DNA from 4 places in the Pseudoalteromonas sp. SG45-5 genome. Region 2 is predicted to be linked to each of the others. Evidence: predicted binding sites of a transcription regulator. Region 2 holds the regulator's gene; each other region holds the start of a gene.
The links. The regulator sigma-54, encoded in region 2, starts transcription at its own class of promoters, with help from an activator protein. The targets are predictions, from matches to a motif close to GTTGGCACGNNNNTNGNNT.
Positions count from the first base shown of each region.

Region 1: the regulator sigma-54 is predicted to act here: its motif matches at 2,743-2,761, upstream of fliE (flagellar hook-basal body complex protein FliE).
Region 3: the regulator sigma-54 is predicted to act here: its motif matches at 2,667-2,685, upstream of H5119_RS17260 (BON domain-containing protein).
Region 4: the regulator sigma-54 is predicted to act here: its motif matches at 3,425-3,443, upstream of H5119_RS07550 (EF-hand domain-containing protein).

Region 1 covers NZ_JACJEM010000003.1:77,350-82,226, forward strand. Annotated here, with positions in the region: gene fliG (flagellar motor switch protein FliG) at 1-635, opposite strand, end outside; gene fliF (flagellar basal-body MS-ring/collar protein FliF) at 628-2,349, opposite strand; gene fliE (flagellar hook-basal body complex protein FliE) at 2,370-2,702, opposite strand; gene H5119_RS01465 (sigma-54 dependent transcriptional regulator) at 2,860-4,338, opposite strand; gene H5119_RS01470 (PAS domain-containing sensor histidine kinase) at 4,335-4,877, opposite strand, start outside.
Region 2 covers NZ_JACJEM010000050.1:27,509-32,385, reverse strand. Annotated here, with positions in the region: gene rapZ (RNase adapter RapZ) at 1-741, opposite strand, end outside; gene ptsN (PTS IIA-like nitrogen regulatory protein PtsN) at 761-1,213, opposite strand; gene hpf (ribosome hibernation promoting factor) at 1,218-1,505, opposite strand; gene H5119_RS15555 (RNA polymerase factor sigma-54) at 1,531-3,030, opposite strand; gene lptB (LPS export ABC transporter ATP-binding protein) at 3,100-3,825, opposite strand; gene lptA (lipopolysaccharide transport periplasmic protein LptA) at 3,822-4,367, opposite strand; gene lptC (LPS export ABC transporter periplasmic protein LptC) at 4,357-4,877, opposite strand, start outside.
Region 3 covers NZ_JACJEM010000062.1:20,759-25,635, reverse strand. Annotated here, with positions in the region: gene H5119_RS17265 (methyl-accepting chemotaxis protein) at 57-2,027, shown strand; gene H5119_RS17260 (BON domain-containing protein) at 2,272-2,592, opposite strand; gene H5119_RS17255 (hypothetical protein) at 2,929-3,222, shown strand; gene srmB (ATP-dependent RNA helicase SrmB) at 3,284-4,510, opposite strand; gene H5119_RS17245 (tRNA1(Val) (adenine(37)-N6)-methyltransferase) at 4,587-4,877, shown strand, end outside.
Region 4 covers NZ_JACJEM010000017.1:52,846-57,722, forward strand. Annotated here, with positions in the region: gene H5119_RS07530 (uroporphyrinogen decarboxylase) at 276-512, shown strand; gene H5119_RS07535 (amidohydrolase) at 683-2,380, opposite strand; gene H5119_RS07540 (calcium dependent protein) at 2,507-2,743, opposite strand; gene H5119_RS07545 (hypothetical protein) at 2,904-3,131, opposite strand; gene H5119_RS07550 (EF-hand domain-containing protein) at 3,156-3,389, opposite strand; gene H5119_RS07555 (sensor histidine kinase KdpD) at 4,035-4,877, shown strand, end outside.

The sequences.
Region 1 (4,877 bases), on a different contig from region 2:
GCTTTTAAGCCGCCCATTTTGGCCGCTTGTGCACCGGCTTGACCGGCAAATTGTTTTTCCATAATCTCATTAAGTTCTTGCAATGCAGCTGGTTGTACTTCTTCAAGATTAGCAATACGCATTGTTAAATCTAAACGTACTTTTTCAGGGAATTGAGCGAGTATTTCAGCTGATTGCTCCGGTTCTAAGTAGGATAAAACAATCGTTTGAATTTGCGGATGTTCGTTACGAATAATGTTCGCCACTTGCTTTGAGTCCATCCACTTTAATGAATCAAGACCTTTAGCGCCTGAGCCCATTACAATTTGATCAATGAGACTTGCCGCTTTATCTTCACCTAGTGCTGCAGTAAGCGCCTTCTTAATAAAGTCCTCTGATTGAAAACCTATAGTACTAAAGCTTTGAATTTGTTCTATAAATAAGTTGTGAACAGCACTTATTTTGGCTTGCGACAAGTCATCTAAACTTGCCATTGCCATCCCTACTTTTTGCACTTGCTTAGGCTCAAGGTGTTTGAGTATTTGTGCGGCATCCTCCTCGGTTAAACTTAAAAGTAATATAGCCGCTTTATCTACACCATCTAGCTTATCAACATCAAATGCTGCTGGTAGTTGTTTTTGTTCTTGATCAGTCATCTTCTGTTAACCACGCTTTCACTACTTGTGATGATAGTTCTGGTTCATTGGCAACAAGGGCACGAATCGCTTTAAGTAAGTCTTCGTCACCATGCAGGTCTGGTAACTGTAGTGTACCATCGCTTGAGAAACCAATTGAAGCAGAATCAAAGTCTTTATTTAGCATATCTAGCGTACTGTCGCCAATATCAACACCTGAACTGAGTGCATCGTCATCGTAATCCTCTAACGTGTCGTCTGGATAAATTAGGCGCTTAAGCATTGGTTTAACAACAGCCATGATTAGCACAATAATAACCAAGGCACCCAGCCCTAGGCGAACCATTTTCAAGAACCAATCCTGCTCCCAAATTGGCAACTCAAGATTTAAACCGCTTTCTTCACGAACAAAAGGAACAGTAACCACTTCCAGTGCATCACCACGTTGCATATCAAAGCCTACACCACCTTGTAATAAGCGTCGAATATTTGACAATGCTTCTACAGAGCGTGGTGTCATGGTTGTTTCACCGTTTTCGCCTACTTTTGCTATATAATCAACCGCAACCGATACACTTATACGGCGTATAACACCTGTTTGTTGGCGTCTGTGTGAAATAGTCGTATCAAGTTCATAGTTACGCGTTGCTTCTTTATGGCTGCGACTTGGTGAGCTTGCTGTACCGGCACCACCTTCAGTCACGGATTCAGGAATATCGGAATTAACTGGTGGTTGATTGGTCAGTGCACCTGGAATACCGATAGCTAAACCACCAATATTATTTTCTTCAAACGTGGTTTCACTTCGCACTGCGGGTAAATCTGGATTGTAACGCTTTTGCGTTTCTTCGACCGCACTAAAGTCCATACTCAAATCAACTTGCGCCGTATAGTTTGCAAGCCCGACGATTGGAATTAAAATACTGTCTATTTTTTCAAGGTATTCTTGTTCACGCTTTCTCTCTAAATCGTATTCTTTACGCGAGCGTGCTGCCAATAAGTTTTGCGAACCTGAATTTAATAAGCGACCATTTTGATCTGTAACTGTCACACGTGAGGGCTCTAAGCCTTGTACTGCAGAAGCAATCATGTCTACAACTGAATCGACTTCTTCTCTATCGAGTGAACGTCCACGCTTTAGTGTTAACACAACGGTAGCTGAGGGCTTTTTTTCTCTGCGAGCAAATACATTTTCTTTTGGAATAGCTAACAATACTTTAGCGCGAGTAATGTTATTAAGTTCTTCGATTGTGCGTGCTAGTTGCTGTTCGCGACCATGCTTTAAACGCTCTCGTTCAAGACGTTGGCTTACACCAAAGCCCATATCTTGCATTATAATATCTGAACCTGAAGTCGGACCTTGCTCTAGGCCTTCTCGAGTCATTAGCAATTTAATATTTTGGTATTCAGTTTCATCAACTGACACCACATTACCATCAAGTTGATAATCAATTTTTTGCGCATCTAAAAAATCAAGCGTTTGAATAAGCTCTTCAGTTTGCATTTTACCAAGCGGGCGCATATCTGGCTGACGAGCCCAAATAATGATAAATATCGCGATAGCCAAACAAATGGCTAGTGCAATAACAAGTGTTACTTGGCGTAATATATCAACACCATTTAAAGCACTTAAATAGCCCGACTTTTGTTCTTGTTGATCATCACTATCACTTTGGTCGATGCCGATATCGCCATCAGCGAGTGCCAGATCTGTAGATTGATTAGATTGCGCCACAATTATTCTCCACTACCTAGTTAAACAGGCATATTCATAATTTCTTTGTAAGCTTCAACAAGTTTATTACGAACTTGTACCGTCGCTTCAAATGCAACTGAAGACTTTTGAGAAGCAATCATTGCCTCAGCGAGTGATACACTTCGGTCGCCCATTTCAACTGCTTTTACTTTTTTACTTGTGTCTTGTTGTAGCTCATGCACTGTATTTAGCGCATTACTCAACATATCACCAAATTGTGCAGAAGATGTAGAGTTTACCTGAGTAGGTATTTTATTAAGTTGATCATTACGGCCAGCTTCTAGGGCCATTGATTGCATTTCTTGAAATACAGCGCTATTTTGAATTTTCATAATTTATCTCTGACAATGCAGTTTACTATTACAGTCAATAAAGCATAAAACATGCCAAATAAATTAAAGTTAAAATACAAAGAGTTAGGTGGTATTTGGTGAGTCATAGTTTTGACAACCCTAAATTCAACGGCTTGAATTTAGGGTTTAAGAAAGGTTATGCTGGAAGAGAAATACCTAGATCACGCATTTGCGCTAATTTATACCGTAAAGTACGAGGGCTAATACCCAGCGTCTCTGCCACATCTTTTCGTTTACCTTGGCAGCGTGCAAGTGTTTCTAAAATGATGCGATGCTCTTTATCTTTAAGCTCATCTTTATAACTTCCGGTCTCAGCTGCGAGTAAATCATGCTTTGGCTGATCAGCCGTTATATTTTTTTCATCATCGTTTTGCTTATCATAATAAGCTGAACTTAACGTGCTTTTTTCTTTATTTTCTGTTGAAATCTCTGATGCTTTTTCAGCTTCGAGGACAGATGTAGATGTAGCGTCCATAACAAAATTACTCGGTGCTAAATTTTCAATGAAAATAGCATGTTCGTTTATGGTGTCGCCTGTTCGTAATATAAGAGCACGCTGAATCACGTTATCAAGTTCGCGAACATTACCAGGCCAAGTATGGGCCAGTAGCTTTTCTTCAGCTACTTTATCCAAATAAGCCATCGGCTCTTTGCTTTTAGTTATATGACGTTCAATTAAATGCTTAGCTAATATAACAATATCACCTGGGCGCTGACACAATGGTCTCCACATTAATGGAAAAACATTGAGGCGATAATATAGATCTTCTCTAAATTGATTTTTAGCAACCGCTTCTTTTAAATCGCGGTTACTGGTTGCTAATACTCGCACATCAAGCTGAATTGTTTTACGACCGCCTAAACGCTCAACTTCACGCTCTTGTAACACGCGCAGTAGTTTAGCTTGTAAAGCTAAATCCATTTCGGTAATTTCATCAAGTAAAATCGTACCACCTTGAGCTTGTTCAAATTTTCCTGGACACGCCTGGATTGCACCTGTAAATGCGCCCTTTTCGTAGCCAAACAAAGTGGCTTCAAGCATATTTTCAGGAATAGCTGCACAGTTAATAGCAACAAATGGTTCATTACAGCGATTTGATTTATCGTGAATATAACGTGCTAAAACCTCTTTACCAGACCCGCTTGGTCCAAGCACCATGACACTGGCTTCAGAACGTGCAACTTTACTGGCAAGTTCTAATAGCTGAATACTGGTTGGATCGGCAACAATAGGACCGTCTGTCTCTTTTGGTTTTTCAGGTAAATAGCGACTCACCATGTTCAATAGCACTTCTGGTGCAAATGGTTTTGCCATGTAATCAATAGCCCCTAAGCGCATTGCTTCCACGGCATCATCAATTGTGGCATAAGCTGTCATCATTAAAACAGGTAAGTCTGGATGATTTAATTTTATACTGCGAAGTAAATCTAGGCCGCTCATTGCGCCCATTTGTACATCACTCACCACCAATGAAAATGACTCTTTTTTTAGCAATAACATAGCTTGCTCAGCGCTATTCGCTGCTACGCAGTCAATACCTGACATTTCAAGTGTATCAATTAAGGCTTCTCGTAGCCCTGCATCATCTTCTACAACTAAAATAGTGTTACTCATAATGATTCCTCTAATTTAGATGCTGTACGAATTGGCAAAAGCAAACTAAAGCAAGCCCCACCGTGTGTATTATTATCAACTTCAACACGTCCTTGGTGTGCATGAGCGACAGAACTAACCACCGCTAAACCTAAACCCGTGCCTTGGCTTTTAGTTGTAAAAAATGGTTCAAATATTTTATCGGCTTTCCCTAAATCAATACCAGGGCCGTTATCGCTGACACTAATACGCACAAAGTCATGATCTTTTCTATCCGTTGATGCGCTCAAATGAACCTTGGCACCTGCCCCAATCACTTGAATACTGTTGTGTATTAAATTTTGTATAGCGCTGGCAATTGCTGTTTTATTACCCGTGATCTGTATGTCAGGCTCGGGTAAGCTAACGTCTAGCTCGCTTTCATTTAGCGTAACCATTACATCGGCTCCTACTTTTACTTCACTAAGTAGCTGCTGCATGGATACTTGCTCTACAACATGCTGGTCACCACTTTTAGCGAATAACAACATGTCGTTCACTTGGGTTTCTAAATCTTTTAA
Region 2 (4,877 bases):
ACAGCCAATAGCAATCGTTAGGTAACTGCGGTTATTTCGTTCTAAATGGGGTAACCATGTTTGTACAAAAGTTTGAATTTGCCATGTGAACTTTTGCACTATGCTATGACTCGCTAAATAATCTTTAACAGGTTGATCTAAGCCATTTAACGGTTTTAACTCAGGCTCCCAGTGAGGGTTTGGCAAGAAGCGTGCATCAAATACATAATCTGCTTCTTTAGGGATGCCGTGTTTAAAACCAAACGATTCAAACGTGACAATAAGCTGCTTGTCTTTTTTTCCTAATATTTTTTCACGAATAGATTCAGCAAGTTGATGGACACTTAAGTCACTTGTGTCAATCATATAATCGGCTCGAGTGGTTAGCACATCAAGTAATTCTTTTTCTTTTTTGATTGCCAAATCAAGCGGCAGTGAGTCAACCGATAGGGGATGTAAGCGGCGTGTTTCAGAGAAACGTTTTATCAGTGTTTGATCTTCGCTGTCTAAATAAAATAAGGTAGGCTTTGCAAAACCGGGTAAGTATTCAAGAATATCATTAAACTGTTCTTGTTCCTTAGGAAGGTTTCGTACATCAATGCTCACTGCGATTTTATCGTAGTTATCAGAAACGCTGCGTACCAAAGAAGGTAACAGATTTAACGGAATGTTATCTACGCAATAATAACCTAAGTCTTCAACAACGCGTAAAGCAACCGACTTTCCAGAACCCGATCGGCCACTTATGATAATTAACTCCATTTATCACCCTTTATATTAATCACGATTGCTTAACAATAACTTGATACAGTTCGGTATCCGTTTTTGCACTGCGCAATTGCTTACAAAATTCTTTGTCGTTAAGTTTATCAGCAATGGTTGCCAGAGTCTTTAAGTGCTGCTGGTTATCACCATCTGGTACGATGAGTGCAACAAAAATATCAACGGGACGATTATCAATTGCATCAAAGCTAATAGGTGTTTCACTAACGAGTACTAAGGCTAAGGGCTCTTGTGCACCGCTCATGCGCCCGTGAGGGATCGCTATGCCTCTACCTATACCAGTACTGCCTAGCTTTTCTCTACTTAGTAAAGCGCTAAGAATATCTTGTTGAGAAAGGTACGGAAGCTTATCGTGAGCAAGTTCGCTGATAAGCTCTAAAATTCTTTTTTTGCTATTAAAAAGGACCGCAGCTTTGCTGCAGTCCTGGCATATAAGTGAGCTTAATTTCATCATATTAGTGTCGAGCAAGCTTCTCTTTGTGTTTAATTACTTGGCGATCGAGCTTATCAATCAGCGAATCGATGGCAGCGTACATGTCTTGATGCTCAGTTGAGGCAAATAACTCAGCACCACTTACATGTATTGTTGCTTCTGCTTTTTGGCTTAGTTTTTCTACATCAAGAATGACATGAACATTATTAATATGATCAGAGTGTCTTTCTAGCTTCGCAAATTTGGTATTTATATAGTCTCTTAGTGAATCAGTTAATTCTACGTGACGACCAGTTAAGTTTAGTTGCATAAGCATTACCCTCTTTGTTTGCGTCTTAAATCAGACTTTTTCGCTGATTTGACGGTGGAATAGCCAGAGATTCGCGATATTTTGCGATTGTACGTCTCGCTACTTTAATTCCTTGCTCAGCCAATATATCCGCTATTTTGCTATCACTCAATGGTTTTGCTGAGTTTTCTGCAGCGATTAATTTTCTGATAAGTGCACGTATTGCTGTAGATGAGCATTCACCGCCATTTTCGGTACTTACATGACTTGAGAAAAAGTATTTAAGCTCAAATATCCCCCGAGGTGTATGCATATACTTTTGAGTGGTTACACGCGAAATAGTTGATTCGTGCATTTCCACCATTTCAGCAACATCATTTAAAACCATAGGTTTCATGGCCTCAGGACCATGTTCAAAAAAGCCTTGCTGCTGCTTAACAATACAGTTAGTTACTTTTAATAATGTATCGTTTCTGCTTTCTAAGCTTTTAATAAACCATTTAGCTTCTTGTAAATGCGAGCGTATAAACTGGCTATCACCGCTTGATTTAACAGTGCGAGACATCGCAGCATATTGGCTGTTTACGCGAATTTTTGGCATGCTATCTGGATTTAGTTCAACAACCCAGCGGCCTTTAATTTTTTTCACTGACACATCAGGAATTACATACTCAGACTCTTCCCTAACAATCGTATCTGCAGGCTTTGGGTTTAGCGTATGAATAAGTGTCATTACTTCTTTAAGCTCTTCCTCTTTGAGCTTCGTTTTTTTCATTAATGTACGATAGTCGCGAGCTGCTAATAAGTCTATGTGCTCGGTTAAAATCATTTTTGTTTCATTAATATAGGGTGTTTCTTTATCAAACTGATTAAGTTGAATGCACAAACACTCTTGTAAACTACGCGCTGCTATACCGACCGGATCAAATAATTGAATGCGTTTTAAAACAGCTTCTATTTCATCAAGTTCAACTTCATTATCATCTTCGTTTTCTTGGTTGAAGCTTTCGAGAATCTCTTCACAACTTAGTGTTAAAATGCCTGAATCATCTACGGCTTCCACAATAGCAATCGCAATCGCTTCATCAGTAGGGCTAAATGGCGTTAGTTGAAGTTGCCACATTAAATACTCGTGGAGCGTTTCCGTTGATGCACCTTGGTATATAGACTCGTCTTCAGGCATTGGACCTGATGAAGAGGCTGGAGCTGCACTCATGTACTCGTCCCAGCTAACATCCATCGCCATGTCGTCACTTACCGTATCTTTAGCAAGTGCTTCGCCGCTGTCTTGTTCGTATTCGCTTGGAGCATCGTCGGCAGATGCGCTAACAGTTATATCATCGGTGTCTGCTTTTTGTTCATTTTTACCTGCAGCGTCTTCAGAATAGTCTTGTTCCTCAACCTCTAAAAGTGGGTTGCTGTCGAGCGCTTCTTGTATTTCTTGCTGGAGATCCAATGTACTGAGTTGCAACAAACGAATAGCTTGTTGCAATTGTGGAGTCATTGTAAGTTGCTGGCCCATGCGCAGCTGTAGTGATTGCCTCATGTATCTCTAACAATCCTTTTATGTTGTTATAATTAATACTAGCAGATGCTTAAAGACATGGCGTAAATGTTACAGCCTAAATTGCTCGCCTAAGTAAACATCGCGTACTGTTTTGTCATTTAATACGTGTTCTGGAGTACCTGATGCAATCAGCTCCCCATGAGAAACAATGTAGGCTTTTTCGCAAACATCAAGGGTTTCTCTTACGTTATGATCGGTAATTAACACACCAATCCCACGATTTTTGAGATGTTCTATGATTTTTTTTATATCAAGTACAGAGATTGGGTCAACGCCCGCAAACGGTTCATCTAATAATATAAACTTGGGATTAGCCGCTAATGCACGGGCTATCTCTACGCGGCGACGTTCACCACCCGATAACGCCATACCTTGGCTGTCACGGATATGTTGAATATTAAATTCGTCTAATAAATTATTTAGCGTATCTTCTCTTTGCTGCTTCTTAAGTTCTTTACGTGTTTCTAAAATTGCCATTAAGTTTTGATAAACAGTTAGCTTTCTAAAAATTGAAGACTCTTGTGGTAAGTAGCCTATGCCTAATCTAGCACGACTGTGCATAGGTAAAAGAGTAATATCGTTATCGTCGATAGATATTTTTCCTTTATCGCTAGGTACTAAGCCCACAATCATATAAAACGTGGTGGTTTTACCAGCGCCGTTTGGGCCAAGTAAGCCAACAATACTGCCAGCTTTAACTTCAAGGCCGACGTTTTTTACAACTTCTCGGCCTTTATAGCTTTTGGCTAATAGTTCTGCTTTTAATGTGCTCATGGTTGGCCTTTATCGCTTGTTTTACTTTTTTTAGCTTCAATAGGCACTAAAATTGTGTGAACGCGATCCGTTGAATTTTCATCTTTTTCAGCGCTAATTAATTGCTGTTCTATGTCGTAAGTAATACTTTTTGCATTTATTTTTTGCCCAGCTTGCGATACTTGCGCATTACCAACAAGCGTTAAAAAACGCTTAGATACATCGTAACGCACTTCATCAGCACTGGCGCTCATAGTCGTGCCGTCGGGTTGTTTTTCTTCAAAATGTGCCGGACTGCCTGTGGCAATTAATAGCTGCTTATTATCACCGAGCTCTTCGCGTTTGTGTACTTCTAAGCGGTCGGCGGTAATGCGGCGATTTCCGTGAATAATTTCTACATTTTTCTCGAAAATACCCACATTGGCTTTTAATTGACCTTCTTGTTTATCGGCACTTATTGAGATTTGGTTGGCAGCCGGTTGAGTCGACTGCTCTGCTGCATTACTGTTAAATGCTAATAAAAACGTTGGGATAATAAGTATTTTTGAAAATTTATTGGTCATAATATATGGTTCGCGTATGGTTAATAAGTTTTATCACTTCGGTTTTAAGATCGGCTTCAAGGCCTTTACCAGTGATCTTTAAATTAGGTCCAGTTACAACTACAGGTTGCTCTGAGCGCATTGTCAGTAGCTTTATATCTACTTGAATATTATCGGCATTGATTTTTTCTATCATTGCTTTATCTGTTAGATTTTTAGCGACAACATTACCTTCTAAAACTAATTGTTTGCCTTCGTACAGGGTTGCTTCATCAGCATTTATGCGCCAAGCCTGTTTTTCGTTATATAAAGTAAAAATAGGTTTTTCAAAAAAGGTAAAACCTAATTGTTGATATAACTCCATTTTGGCAGCTGTCACTTTGTGACTTATTTTGCCCTGCTCATCATACGCAGTTTGTTTTAGTTCTATTGCAGTATAATCAGGCTCAGCTATAACCTCAGATGTGCTCTGTGTAGTAATGTTTGTTTGCGTAAAATAAGGGTACCAAAGCCAAACCATACAGCTGATGA
Region 3 (4,877 bases), on a different contig from region 2:
TTTAATTTTTTAATGCACTAATTTTAAATTAACTATTACTTATTAAGTGCTCATAAATGTCAAATTCAAAAAATAATTTATTTTTAAAAATTAGTCACTGGAGTTTGAAAACTAAATTAACTTTGATTTTTTTATTCGTTGGAATTTTACCTGCACTAATAACGACCACCATTTCTACATTGCAATCTAAGTCGCGCGTTGAACATAATATATCGCAATCGCTTGAAGCAATTAACCAAATTAAGCGTACTCAAATTGAGAATTACTTTAAGCAAAAAACGGCTGATATTGAATTATTAGCTATGATTATTCCGCAAATTAATAAAGACAGTTACGACCGCTTTTTCAGCGAATACATAAAAAAATATGACTATTACGATCTGTTTTTAATTGATGAAGAAGGACTAATTTATTATACCCAAGCAAAAGAATCAGATTACCAAACGAATATTTTAAATGGAAAATACGCGAGTTCAAATTTAGGAACACTTATTCAGGAAGTTAAACTTTCAAAACGTTTTGGTATTGTTGACTACAAACCTTACGCCCCAAGTAATGACGAGCCCGCAGCGTTTATTGCAATACCAGTAGAGAATAGTGAAATTATAGTTGCGTTGCAGCTCTCCAGTGAAGGTACTAATCAAATAATGGGAGTACGTGATGGCATGGGTAAAACAGGAGAAAGTTACCTTGTTGGCGAAGATAAGTTAATGCGCTCAGATTCGTACCTTGATCCAGAAGGGCACTCTTTAAAAGCAAGCTTTGCAGGTAACGTGAAAAACAATGGTGTTAATACTGACGCTGTTAATTTTGCTCTGAATGGCCAGCATGGCACTAACCTAATTAAAGATTATAATGGTAATAATGTGTTGTCTGCTTATAACAGTATAAAAATTGGCAATTTTAACTGGCTTATATTAAGCGAGATAGATGAATCAGAAGCTTTTGAGTCGGTTAACCAAGGCGTGCTTTTTAGTACGATACTTATTATAGGAGCAGCAGTTATTGTTGTTTTTATAGGTGTTTTCTTTTCCCGAAAAATAGCAAACCCAATTATTGTTGCTTCTTTATTTGCTGAGAAAGTCGCATCAGGTGATCTAAGCAGTAATATTAAAGTGCATGCCCACGACGAAGTAGGCATGTTACAAGTAGCGTTACACACTATGTTAGAAAACCTACGCAAAATGATCAGTGAGTTATCTAATGTTGCACTTCAACAAGGCAGTACTGCTACAGAGCTTGCTTCTGTGACTGAGCAAACTAGCTTGGCAGTGACAGAGCAGCAAGCGCAAACTATACAAGTTGTTGCTGCTACAACCGAAATGAGTGCAACGATAAAAGAAATCGCGAGTACAACGTCTAACGCATCTCTACTTTGTGAAAATATTCAAACTATGGCCCGAGAAGGCTCTGAAAATAACGATAGTACTTATAATGCGCTTGTTTCTTTAGGTGAAGCAACGCAAGCCACGGCGCAAGAGGTGACCAATCTACGTCATAATTCAGAGAAAATAGTTAACGTATTAAGTGTGATTAAAAAAATAGCAGATCAAACCAATTTACTCGCCTTAAATGCTGCCATTGAAGCTGCGCGAGCAGGTGAACAAGGGCGAGGTTTCGCAGTTGTTGCTGATGAAGTACGTAGCCTTGCGAAGTCGACTCAAGAATCAACTATGGAAATTGAAGTTATCATTGAAGCCGTTGTTAATGCGAGTAATGCAGCAGTAAAAACGATGACGACAAATGTTGATCATACAACCCAAGTTCAGGAAATCGCGAGTAAAGCTAATCTGATTAATAACAAAGTAGCAAAAGAAGTTGGTGGGATTTTTGATATGGTTGTTCAAATTGCAGCCGCTTCAGAAGAACAGACCACCACGATAGATGAAATAGCACGAAATATTGAAGCTATAAATATGGGGATATCTGAAACGGAGCAAGCGGTTAGAGATATTGCAGAATCTAGCAGTGAGCTATCTCGTATGGCGAGTAATTTAAATGATGAAACTCAGAAGTTTACTTTATGATAGCAATACATTAGCTATGAAAGTTATAGCTAAGCGCTATAAAAAACCATAGTAGATGAATCTATAACAGTCATGCTTGAGGCTGTAAAATAGGTGGGCGTATTTTTAATATTAGAGAGTGCGCTTATGTATATACATCTTGGAGATAAGCGTTGTAGTTAAAATGTTATATCTCCTTTAAAGGTGTCTGAAATATTTAATAATTTATATAAGAGCTAACCGCTCAAAACTTTTAGCTCTGAAATTATATGACGCTAATTTTATTACGAATGATTTTTACTCCATCCATATTTTCTAAAAACTTTTGAGCCAACGCACGCTGAAAACCAGTTTGTGCTGTGCCGTATAAATCTACCTCGCCATCTTTTACCTGCACACGAATATTGCTAAGTACAAAATTAGGGTTAGTGCGTAGCGTGTTAGTAATGGTTTGTTGTAAGTTAGGCACAGTTGCTACACTGCTCACTACCGCTAAGCTTGTTGCTGCACTTACTTTCGTAGCGCAAGCTAATAAAAATAAACAACAAAATGATACTAAAGCAATAGTTGATTTAAAGCGGTTCATAACTTAATCCTTACATTACGGTTAGATAGTGTAGCCACAATATGGAAATTCCACCGGCTGAGTTACCGTTGTAAATACAATATCGATGCCAAGATTAATGTACTGAAATATAAGGGTATTTTGTTCACTTGGAATTAAGGTAGGCAATTTTTACATTTAACTGGGTATGAGTTACATGCTTTGATTACAATTGTTACAGGTACAGGCTTTACAGGTACAGGCTTTACAGGTACAGGCTTTACAGGTGCTAGGCTTTTGAAGACAAGCTTTATTGCTCACGGATTTTTACTAAAGTTTTGTGTAAATATGGCTTATAAAATTTAATGGATTATTTATATGGCGCATAATTACCGTGAGCTTTTAGCCTATATAGGTTGGGGAAATAAAAAGGTCACAATTGAGCTAATTAAGCTTACTAAAAATGGGCATTCATATTACTTTCAAGGTGAGCTATGGCAGCGAAATTTAAGAGGACTTGGTGACCATCGCTGCACCTCTGCATCAGGGGAAAAGTTAGAAATTGCTATACTTAATCGAAATCGCACACCTTACTGGGTTGAATCAGATAAAGTAATTATAGCTGAGTCAGCAGCTGAGCGTTTTGAACAGTGGACAAAAGGTACATTATAACAGTTGAGCTGGGCGCATTAAAAAGCCGACAAAAGCCGGCTTAGTATAAAAATGTTTTAGGTTACTTTTTCTTTTTAACCTTGGCCTTTTTCTTGGCTTTCATTTTTACTGGATCTTTACGCTTTTTAGCTGGTGGCTTAGCTTCTTTATGCTGTGGCTCAACACCTTTAATTACACGGCGCTTTAATTTTTGCTCAATGTAGCGCTCTACCTTATATAAAATACCAATGTCGTGTGCTTCAACTAACGATATTGCTATCCCTTTTTTACCAGCACGACCGGTACGGCCAATACGGTGTACGTATACGTCGGCGGTACGTGGCATATCAAAGTTAATAACATGGCTGATGTCAGACACGTCAATCCCACGTGCAGCTACGTCGGTAGCAATTAATATACGTGTTTTGCCACTATGAAAGTTTTCCATCGCTTTCATACGTTTGTCTTGAGGCATTTCACCGCGTAACCATGCCGCTTTAACATCATTGTTGGTTAGTTCGCCAATCAGTGTTTCTAGGCGCTCACGGGTCTTTACAAACACAATTGCTTTAGTAACATCAGGGTTTTTAAGTGTGTTTACTAATAATTCAAGTTTATGATGATAATCGTCAGCTAAATGAACCCACTGATGAATTTTGGCTTTTTCTTTACGTGATGACTCAGCTTCAAGTAATGCAGGGTCGTTAAGTGTTGTTTCTGCAAATCTCTCTACACTGTCACCTTCAAGGGTTGCTGAGAATAAAAAGCACTGACGACGATTTCTAGCTTCGTCACATATACGCTTCATTTCTTTTTTAAAGCCCATGTCTAACATGCGATCAGCTTCGTCAATAATGAGCATTTCTACGTGTTCAGCATGAAAGTTTTCAGTTTCTAAATATTCCATTAAACGCCCCGGTGTGGCGATTAATATATCATTGTTTTTTTCAAATATTTCTTTATGCGTGCCGTAATTTATACCGCCAGTTACGACACCTATCTTTAGGTTAGTTCGCTTTGCAAGTAGTTCACATTGCTCATGAATTTGATAAGCAAGTTCACGCGTTGGAGTCATAACAAGCACGCGTGCAAACCCTGGATCACGGCGCGGGAAATCCAATAAATATTGAATAGCTGGAATTAAAAATGCTGCGGTTTTACCTGTGCCTGTAGGCGCTGAAGCTAAAACATCACGCCCTTTAAGCGCTTCAGGAATCGCTTGTTGTTGAATACTTGTTGGGGTTTCGTAACCCATTTTATTAATAGCGTCGAGTAACTTGTTATCAAGATCAAAGTCAGAAAATTGCATAGAGTGTCTAAAATAAGGGACAATTACTTGCAATTATACGCGCTATCCACCAGTTGGTGAATGAAAAGGTGAAAAAATGTCTGGTTTTGCATTTAAACAATTTAAGGTTGCACATGAACAGTGCGCAATGAAGGTTTCTACTGATGGAATTTTACTTGGTGCATGGGCCAATTTAAGTGGAGCTAAGTCATTATTGGACATAGGTACAGGTACGGGGCTAGTGGCGTTAATGTGCAAACAACGCAATCCAGAACTTACCATAACAGCTGTAGAAGTTGATGAGCACGCGTATGTTCAAGCATTACAAAATGTAGCTAATAGCCCGTGGTCAGCAATAAGCATTGAGCACCAAACTATTCAAAGCTTT
Region 4 (4,877 bases), on a different contig from region 2:
TCTTCGGACAAATGTCCTATTTATTACACCTTAATGACGTTAGCATTACGGCTCTAAGAATTTATGCTAACTTGCTACTATTATTAGTTTTGCTAATAATATTATTTACCTTCATTTCCCGTGTAATGATTTAGGAAGTTGTTGGCAGTTGCCGACAGTTTTTTTAAGGTTTTTTGAGCAAGTTGGCTTTTTTATTTCGTTGTAATTTTGCAATACTTATAAGTGCCATAAGTTAGCAGTAATGTAATGCTAACCTAAAGCCTAGGAGAGAACAATTGAGTTGGGAATATTTAGGTTATATTGCATCAGCTTTATTGGTTGCATCATTAACAATGACCGATGTAGTAAAGCTACGTTGGTACAACATGTTTGGTTGTATGGTATTTACGGCATATGGTGTTGCCATAGATGCAGCGCCAGTGATTTTTACTAATGGCTTGTTGTCGCTCGTAAATATTTATCACATCATAAAAATATATCGCCAGCCTAAAGTTGAAGCGCCTAAAAGCTAATACCAATTGCGAGGCTGCCCTTTGGATTCTTTCTAGGGACGATTAACTCTTTGTTGCTCGATTTTTACTTAGCCCACTAGGTTACAAACCTCGCGCCGCGATTAAATCGCCCCTAGTTTGAACAAATTTCAATCCACAAAGGTCAACACGCCCTTACCCTTTTTTAGTTTTTATTTATCGATAGTCTGTTCGGTTGTATCTTTTTTATAACGAAGAGTACCTGCAATCCATGTTTGCAATACGTTCGTTTTATAAATTTCACTAACGGGTACTTTAAAGTAGTCTTTATCTATCAAAATAAAATCAGCCCATTTACTTTGCTCTAAGCTACCAATCTTAAATTCTTGATGTGCCGCATATGCGCCCCCTAAAGTAAATGCACGTAGCGCATCTTCCCTGCTTAGTATTTCGCTTGCACGCCAACCGCTGTCAGGAAGCTGACTATGATCCATGCGCGTTATAGCAGAATAAAGCCCATCAAAAGGATTTGCCAGCTCGACGGGGTAATCAGATCCTGCTGCGACAACCGATCCTTGCTGTAAAAATGTTTGCCAAGCGTAAGCGCCGCTTAATTGTTTGTCGGTTAAGCGTTGCTCCGCCATGTGCATATCAGATGTTGCATGTACGGGTTGCATGGATGGAATTATTTTTAAAGCCTTAAAACGAGGTATATCATCGGGTGTCACTATTTGTGCATGCTCTATTCGGTTTCGTAGCAATATACCCCCTGTTTTTTTGAATACATTTTGATAAGCATCAAGTACGATTTGGTTTGCCTTATCGCCGATTGCATGGGTGTTTGCACTAAAACCTCGCTTAAAGCTTAGCGTAAATAATTCTTCAAGCTTTTCTTGAGTCTCGAGCATTAGGCCATGATGCCCAGCTCTGTCTGCATATTCTTCAATAAGTGCTGCACCACGAGAGCCAAGTGCGCCATCGGCGTATACTTTCACACTGCGGATTGACATAAAGTCGTTCGCATCTTTGTATCTGCCAGCTTTTAACATTGCTTTTAGATCAGGGCTAGCGCCACTTAACATAGCAACAATGCGCAGAGGTAAATTACCTAGTTCGCTGCGTTCTTTGTAAACCTCCCAAGTGGCTTTATCAATTCCAGCGTCGTGGGTCGATGTAATTCCTAAACTGAGTAAATGCTCGCCTGCGGCATCAAGTGAATCGCTAATATTTTGTTTTGAAGGCGCTGGCATATGTTGAGTTATTAATGATTCCGCTTTATCGATAAATATGCCAGTGGGGTTTCCAAATTCATCTTTAATTATTTCGCCGCCATTTGGCGCAATGGTTTGCGCGGTAATACCGGCAAGTTCAAGTGCTTTTGAGTTAACCCATATTGCATGGCCATCCACTCTGGAAAGTACAACGGGTTGGTTATTTACTACATTATCTAAATCGGCAGCAGTAGGAAAACCTGTGTTGTGCCAAAGCTCTTGGTTCCAGCCCCGGCCAATAATCCAGCCTTGTTTATTGGCTGCAAATTTTTTTAATTTGTCGGTAATTTCATTAATAGACTTTGCACCACGTAGATCGAGTTGCGATAAATTATCACCCAAGCCAATAACATGGCCATGTGCGTCAACTAAGCCAGGTAATAGTGTATTACCTTTTGCATCAATGAGTTCTGCATTGGGGAAGCTGTTTCTTAGTTTGTCGCCGCCTATTTTTACCACTTTGCCATCCTTAATAACTAAGGTCGAAAACTGCTGTATTTCACCTTTTTGCATTTTACTCTTATACAAAGGCGTATAGCCATTAGCGTTATAGATAACTTTTGTTTGTGCGATAGCATAATGTGAGCTTGCACAAAGGCTGGCGAGTATGAGTGGTTTGATTATTTTTATGAGTGGCATAGCTGCTTAATTTTTATTGTTAATTAACCTACATTAACAAACTCACTTTTGGAATACCAATGAATTGACTAGGCGTGCTTTTAAGGCTTATTTCTTTGTGTAACTTGTTTGTGTCATTATAAATATTCAGTAAAGATTATTGGTTAAGTAATTTTTGAATTCGATTAATGAAATTTGTCTATTTTGATCTTTATCCCAGATCACAAACATACTTAGTAGATGTGGTTGAGGCTCAAGTTCATCGTAAGTTAAGTAACCGCTTTTATTAATGTCGAGGTGATCAAAACGTTGTTTTACATCAAGTGCGGAGGCATTAAAGCTCAATAGTATTAAAATGCTCGTAATAAAGGGGAGTATCTTCATGGTATTCCTTCCAAAAGATTATTAGTAATTTAAAAAAGTAGGTAAAGCATTTGCCATAATTTAACTCCCAACAATAAATCCTTTTACACATTCCCTCAGGGATTATGGCAAATGCTTTAATTCACTTTACTTGATAAAACCTTAAGTAAAACTTAACCTGTTAAGGTTTAAAGTTTCCAAACTCATTCTTAGAGATCATTTCATCATCATTTTTGTCTAAATCAGCAAATTGTTTCATCACTACTTTATCTTGCGTTGCTTCACTAATTGATATTTTACCGTCCATATTTTTATCTAAATGGGCAAAACGCACATTCGTTGGTGATGCCAGAGCAGTGGCACTCATTGCTAAAAAAATTAATGAAAAAGCGGCTATAAATTGTTTCATAATCACATCCCTTATTAAATGAGTTTATTGGATAAATTGTTTGAATTCGTTTAGTGACAATTGATCATCTTGATCCGTGTCGATTTGCGAGAAATTTTCATGCAATACGGCATCTTCACCTGCTTCGGCTTCGCTCAATGTACCGTTACTATCTTTATCAAGTTCGTTAAAAGTCGCGTGAACATCCATAGCGTACGCGTTAGCAGTCAATAGACTTAATGCTAGTAATGATGAAGTTACTAAAATACGGTTGTTCATAATTATTTCCTTATTGCATATAGTAATTACCCTTAATACAAAAAGGGTGCCAGTAATTATTTTAGCTAATTTTCAATTGGTTAGGTTTTAAAGGCACAATAGATAAGAAAAAATTACTGACTCTAATGTAATTTTTTTGTGCTTGTTGCTACATAATTTTACGAGTTTGAGCGTAATTTTCTTAACGTTAAATAGACACATATATAAATAACCTGAACTCTGGGTAATAAATCTATCTCGAGCAGCTATTTTTAGCGCTAACTGCGTTGAATTTACTTGCAATAGGCCAGCTATTGACGCGTAAATTCGCCTTGTTTCCACTGAAAATCTCTGGCTAGAGAAAATAAATTCAAATATCACCATGATTTAATACGTTAAGTAAATCTCTTAACCAGAGTTCAGGTTAAGCAGATTGGTATAACTCAGTAGATTACATTGCTGCTATTTGGCGACAAGCGGCTTTATTTTTCGATTAGGCGTATTAAATTCAGCGGATGTATAAGGTAGACGCTTAATAATGCCCATTGCTTTAAATTAATGATCTATTATAGCGATAAGAAAACAGCTCAATAGCAAGGCTAACATTATGATATTTTAAATAAGGTTGGTAAAATCAGCAGCTTCACTCTAAAGGGGCTAGATGCAATGTCTGCAACCATATCTAAAAAATACCAAGCAATGCTTAACTGGCGACCTAATTTAATAGGGCAGTTTGCAATAAGTATGCTGCTTTCGTTACTCCCGCTTTCTATTGTGGTAATTGTTTTTTTAAATGCGCTTAACAAACAGTTGGCTGTTACTCAAAATATTGTCAGTAATAACTATCAAGTGACCAAATCGTTCAATATTTTAAAACAAGAACTCAATAGCCTTGAGCGTGCCACTAGGCAAAATTGGGTGTTAAAAAGTGAATCGCTCGATAAACTCATTGTCGATAAATGGCAATCATCCCTGCAAAGCATTGATGAACTAAAGTTGATTAACTCCGAACGCGATTACACTCAGCAGTGGCAGCGTTTATATACCGTTTTAGAAGCCGCACATGTTGAACTTATTGATCAAAAACAACAACAAGCAGAATTGTTTATGCCAGTGAGTGATCTTGTCGCGGAGCTGACCTTATGGCTGCGAGATAAAAACGAAGCGCAAATTACCAATAACCAAAACGAGCTAACAAGCTTGCAAACGTCATTTATCAATTGGCTGGTGGCACTTATTCCACTGACTTTAATTGTTGGCGGAGGTTTTTTGTGGCGCATAAGTGGGCGGCTAAAAGGGTTAACTACGGTTATTGATAAGCTGGGGCAGGGACATTGGCAGCAAAAAATATCTGTCACAGGTTCAGCTGAGCTTGTTGAGCTAGGCGAAAAACTCCAGTGGGTGCAAGCGCAACTTCATATGCTTGAGCAGCAAAAAGATACTTTTTTACGCCATGTAACTCATGAGCTAAAAACGCCGCTTGCTTCAATGGTCGAAGGCACTGATTTA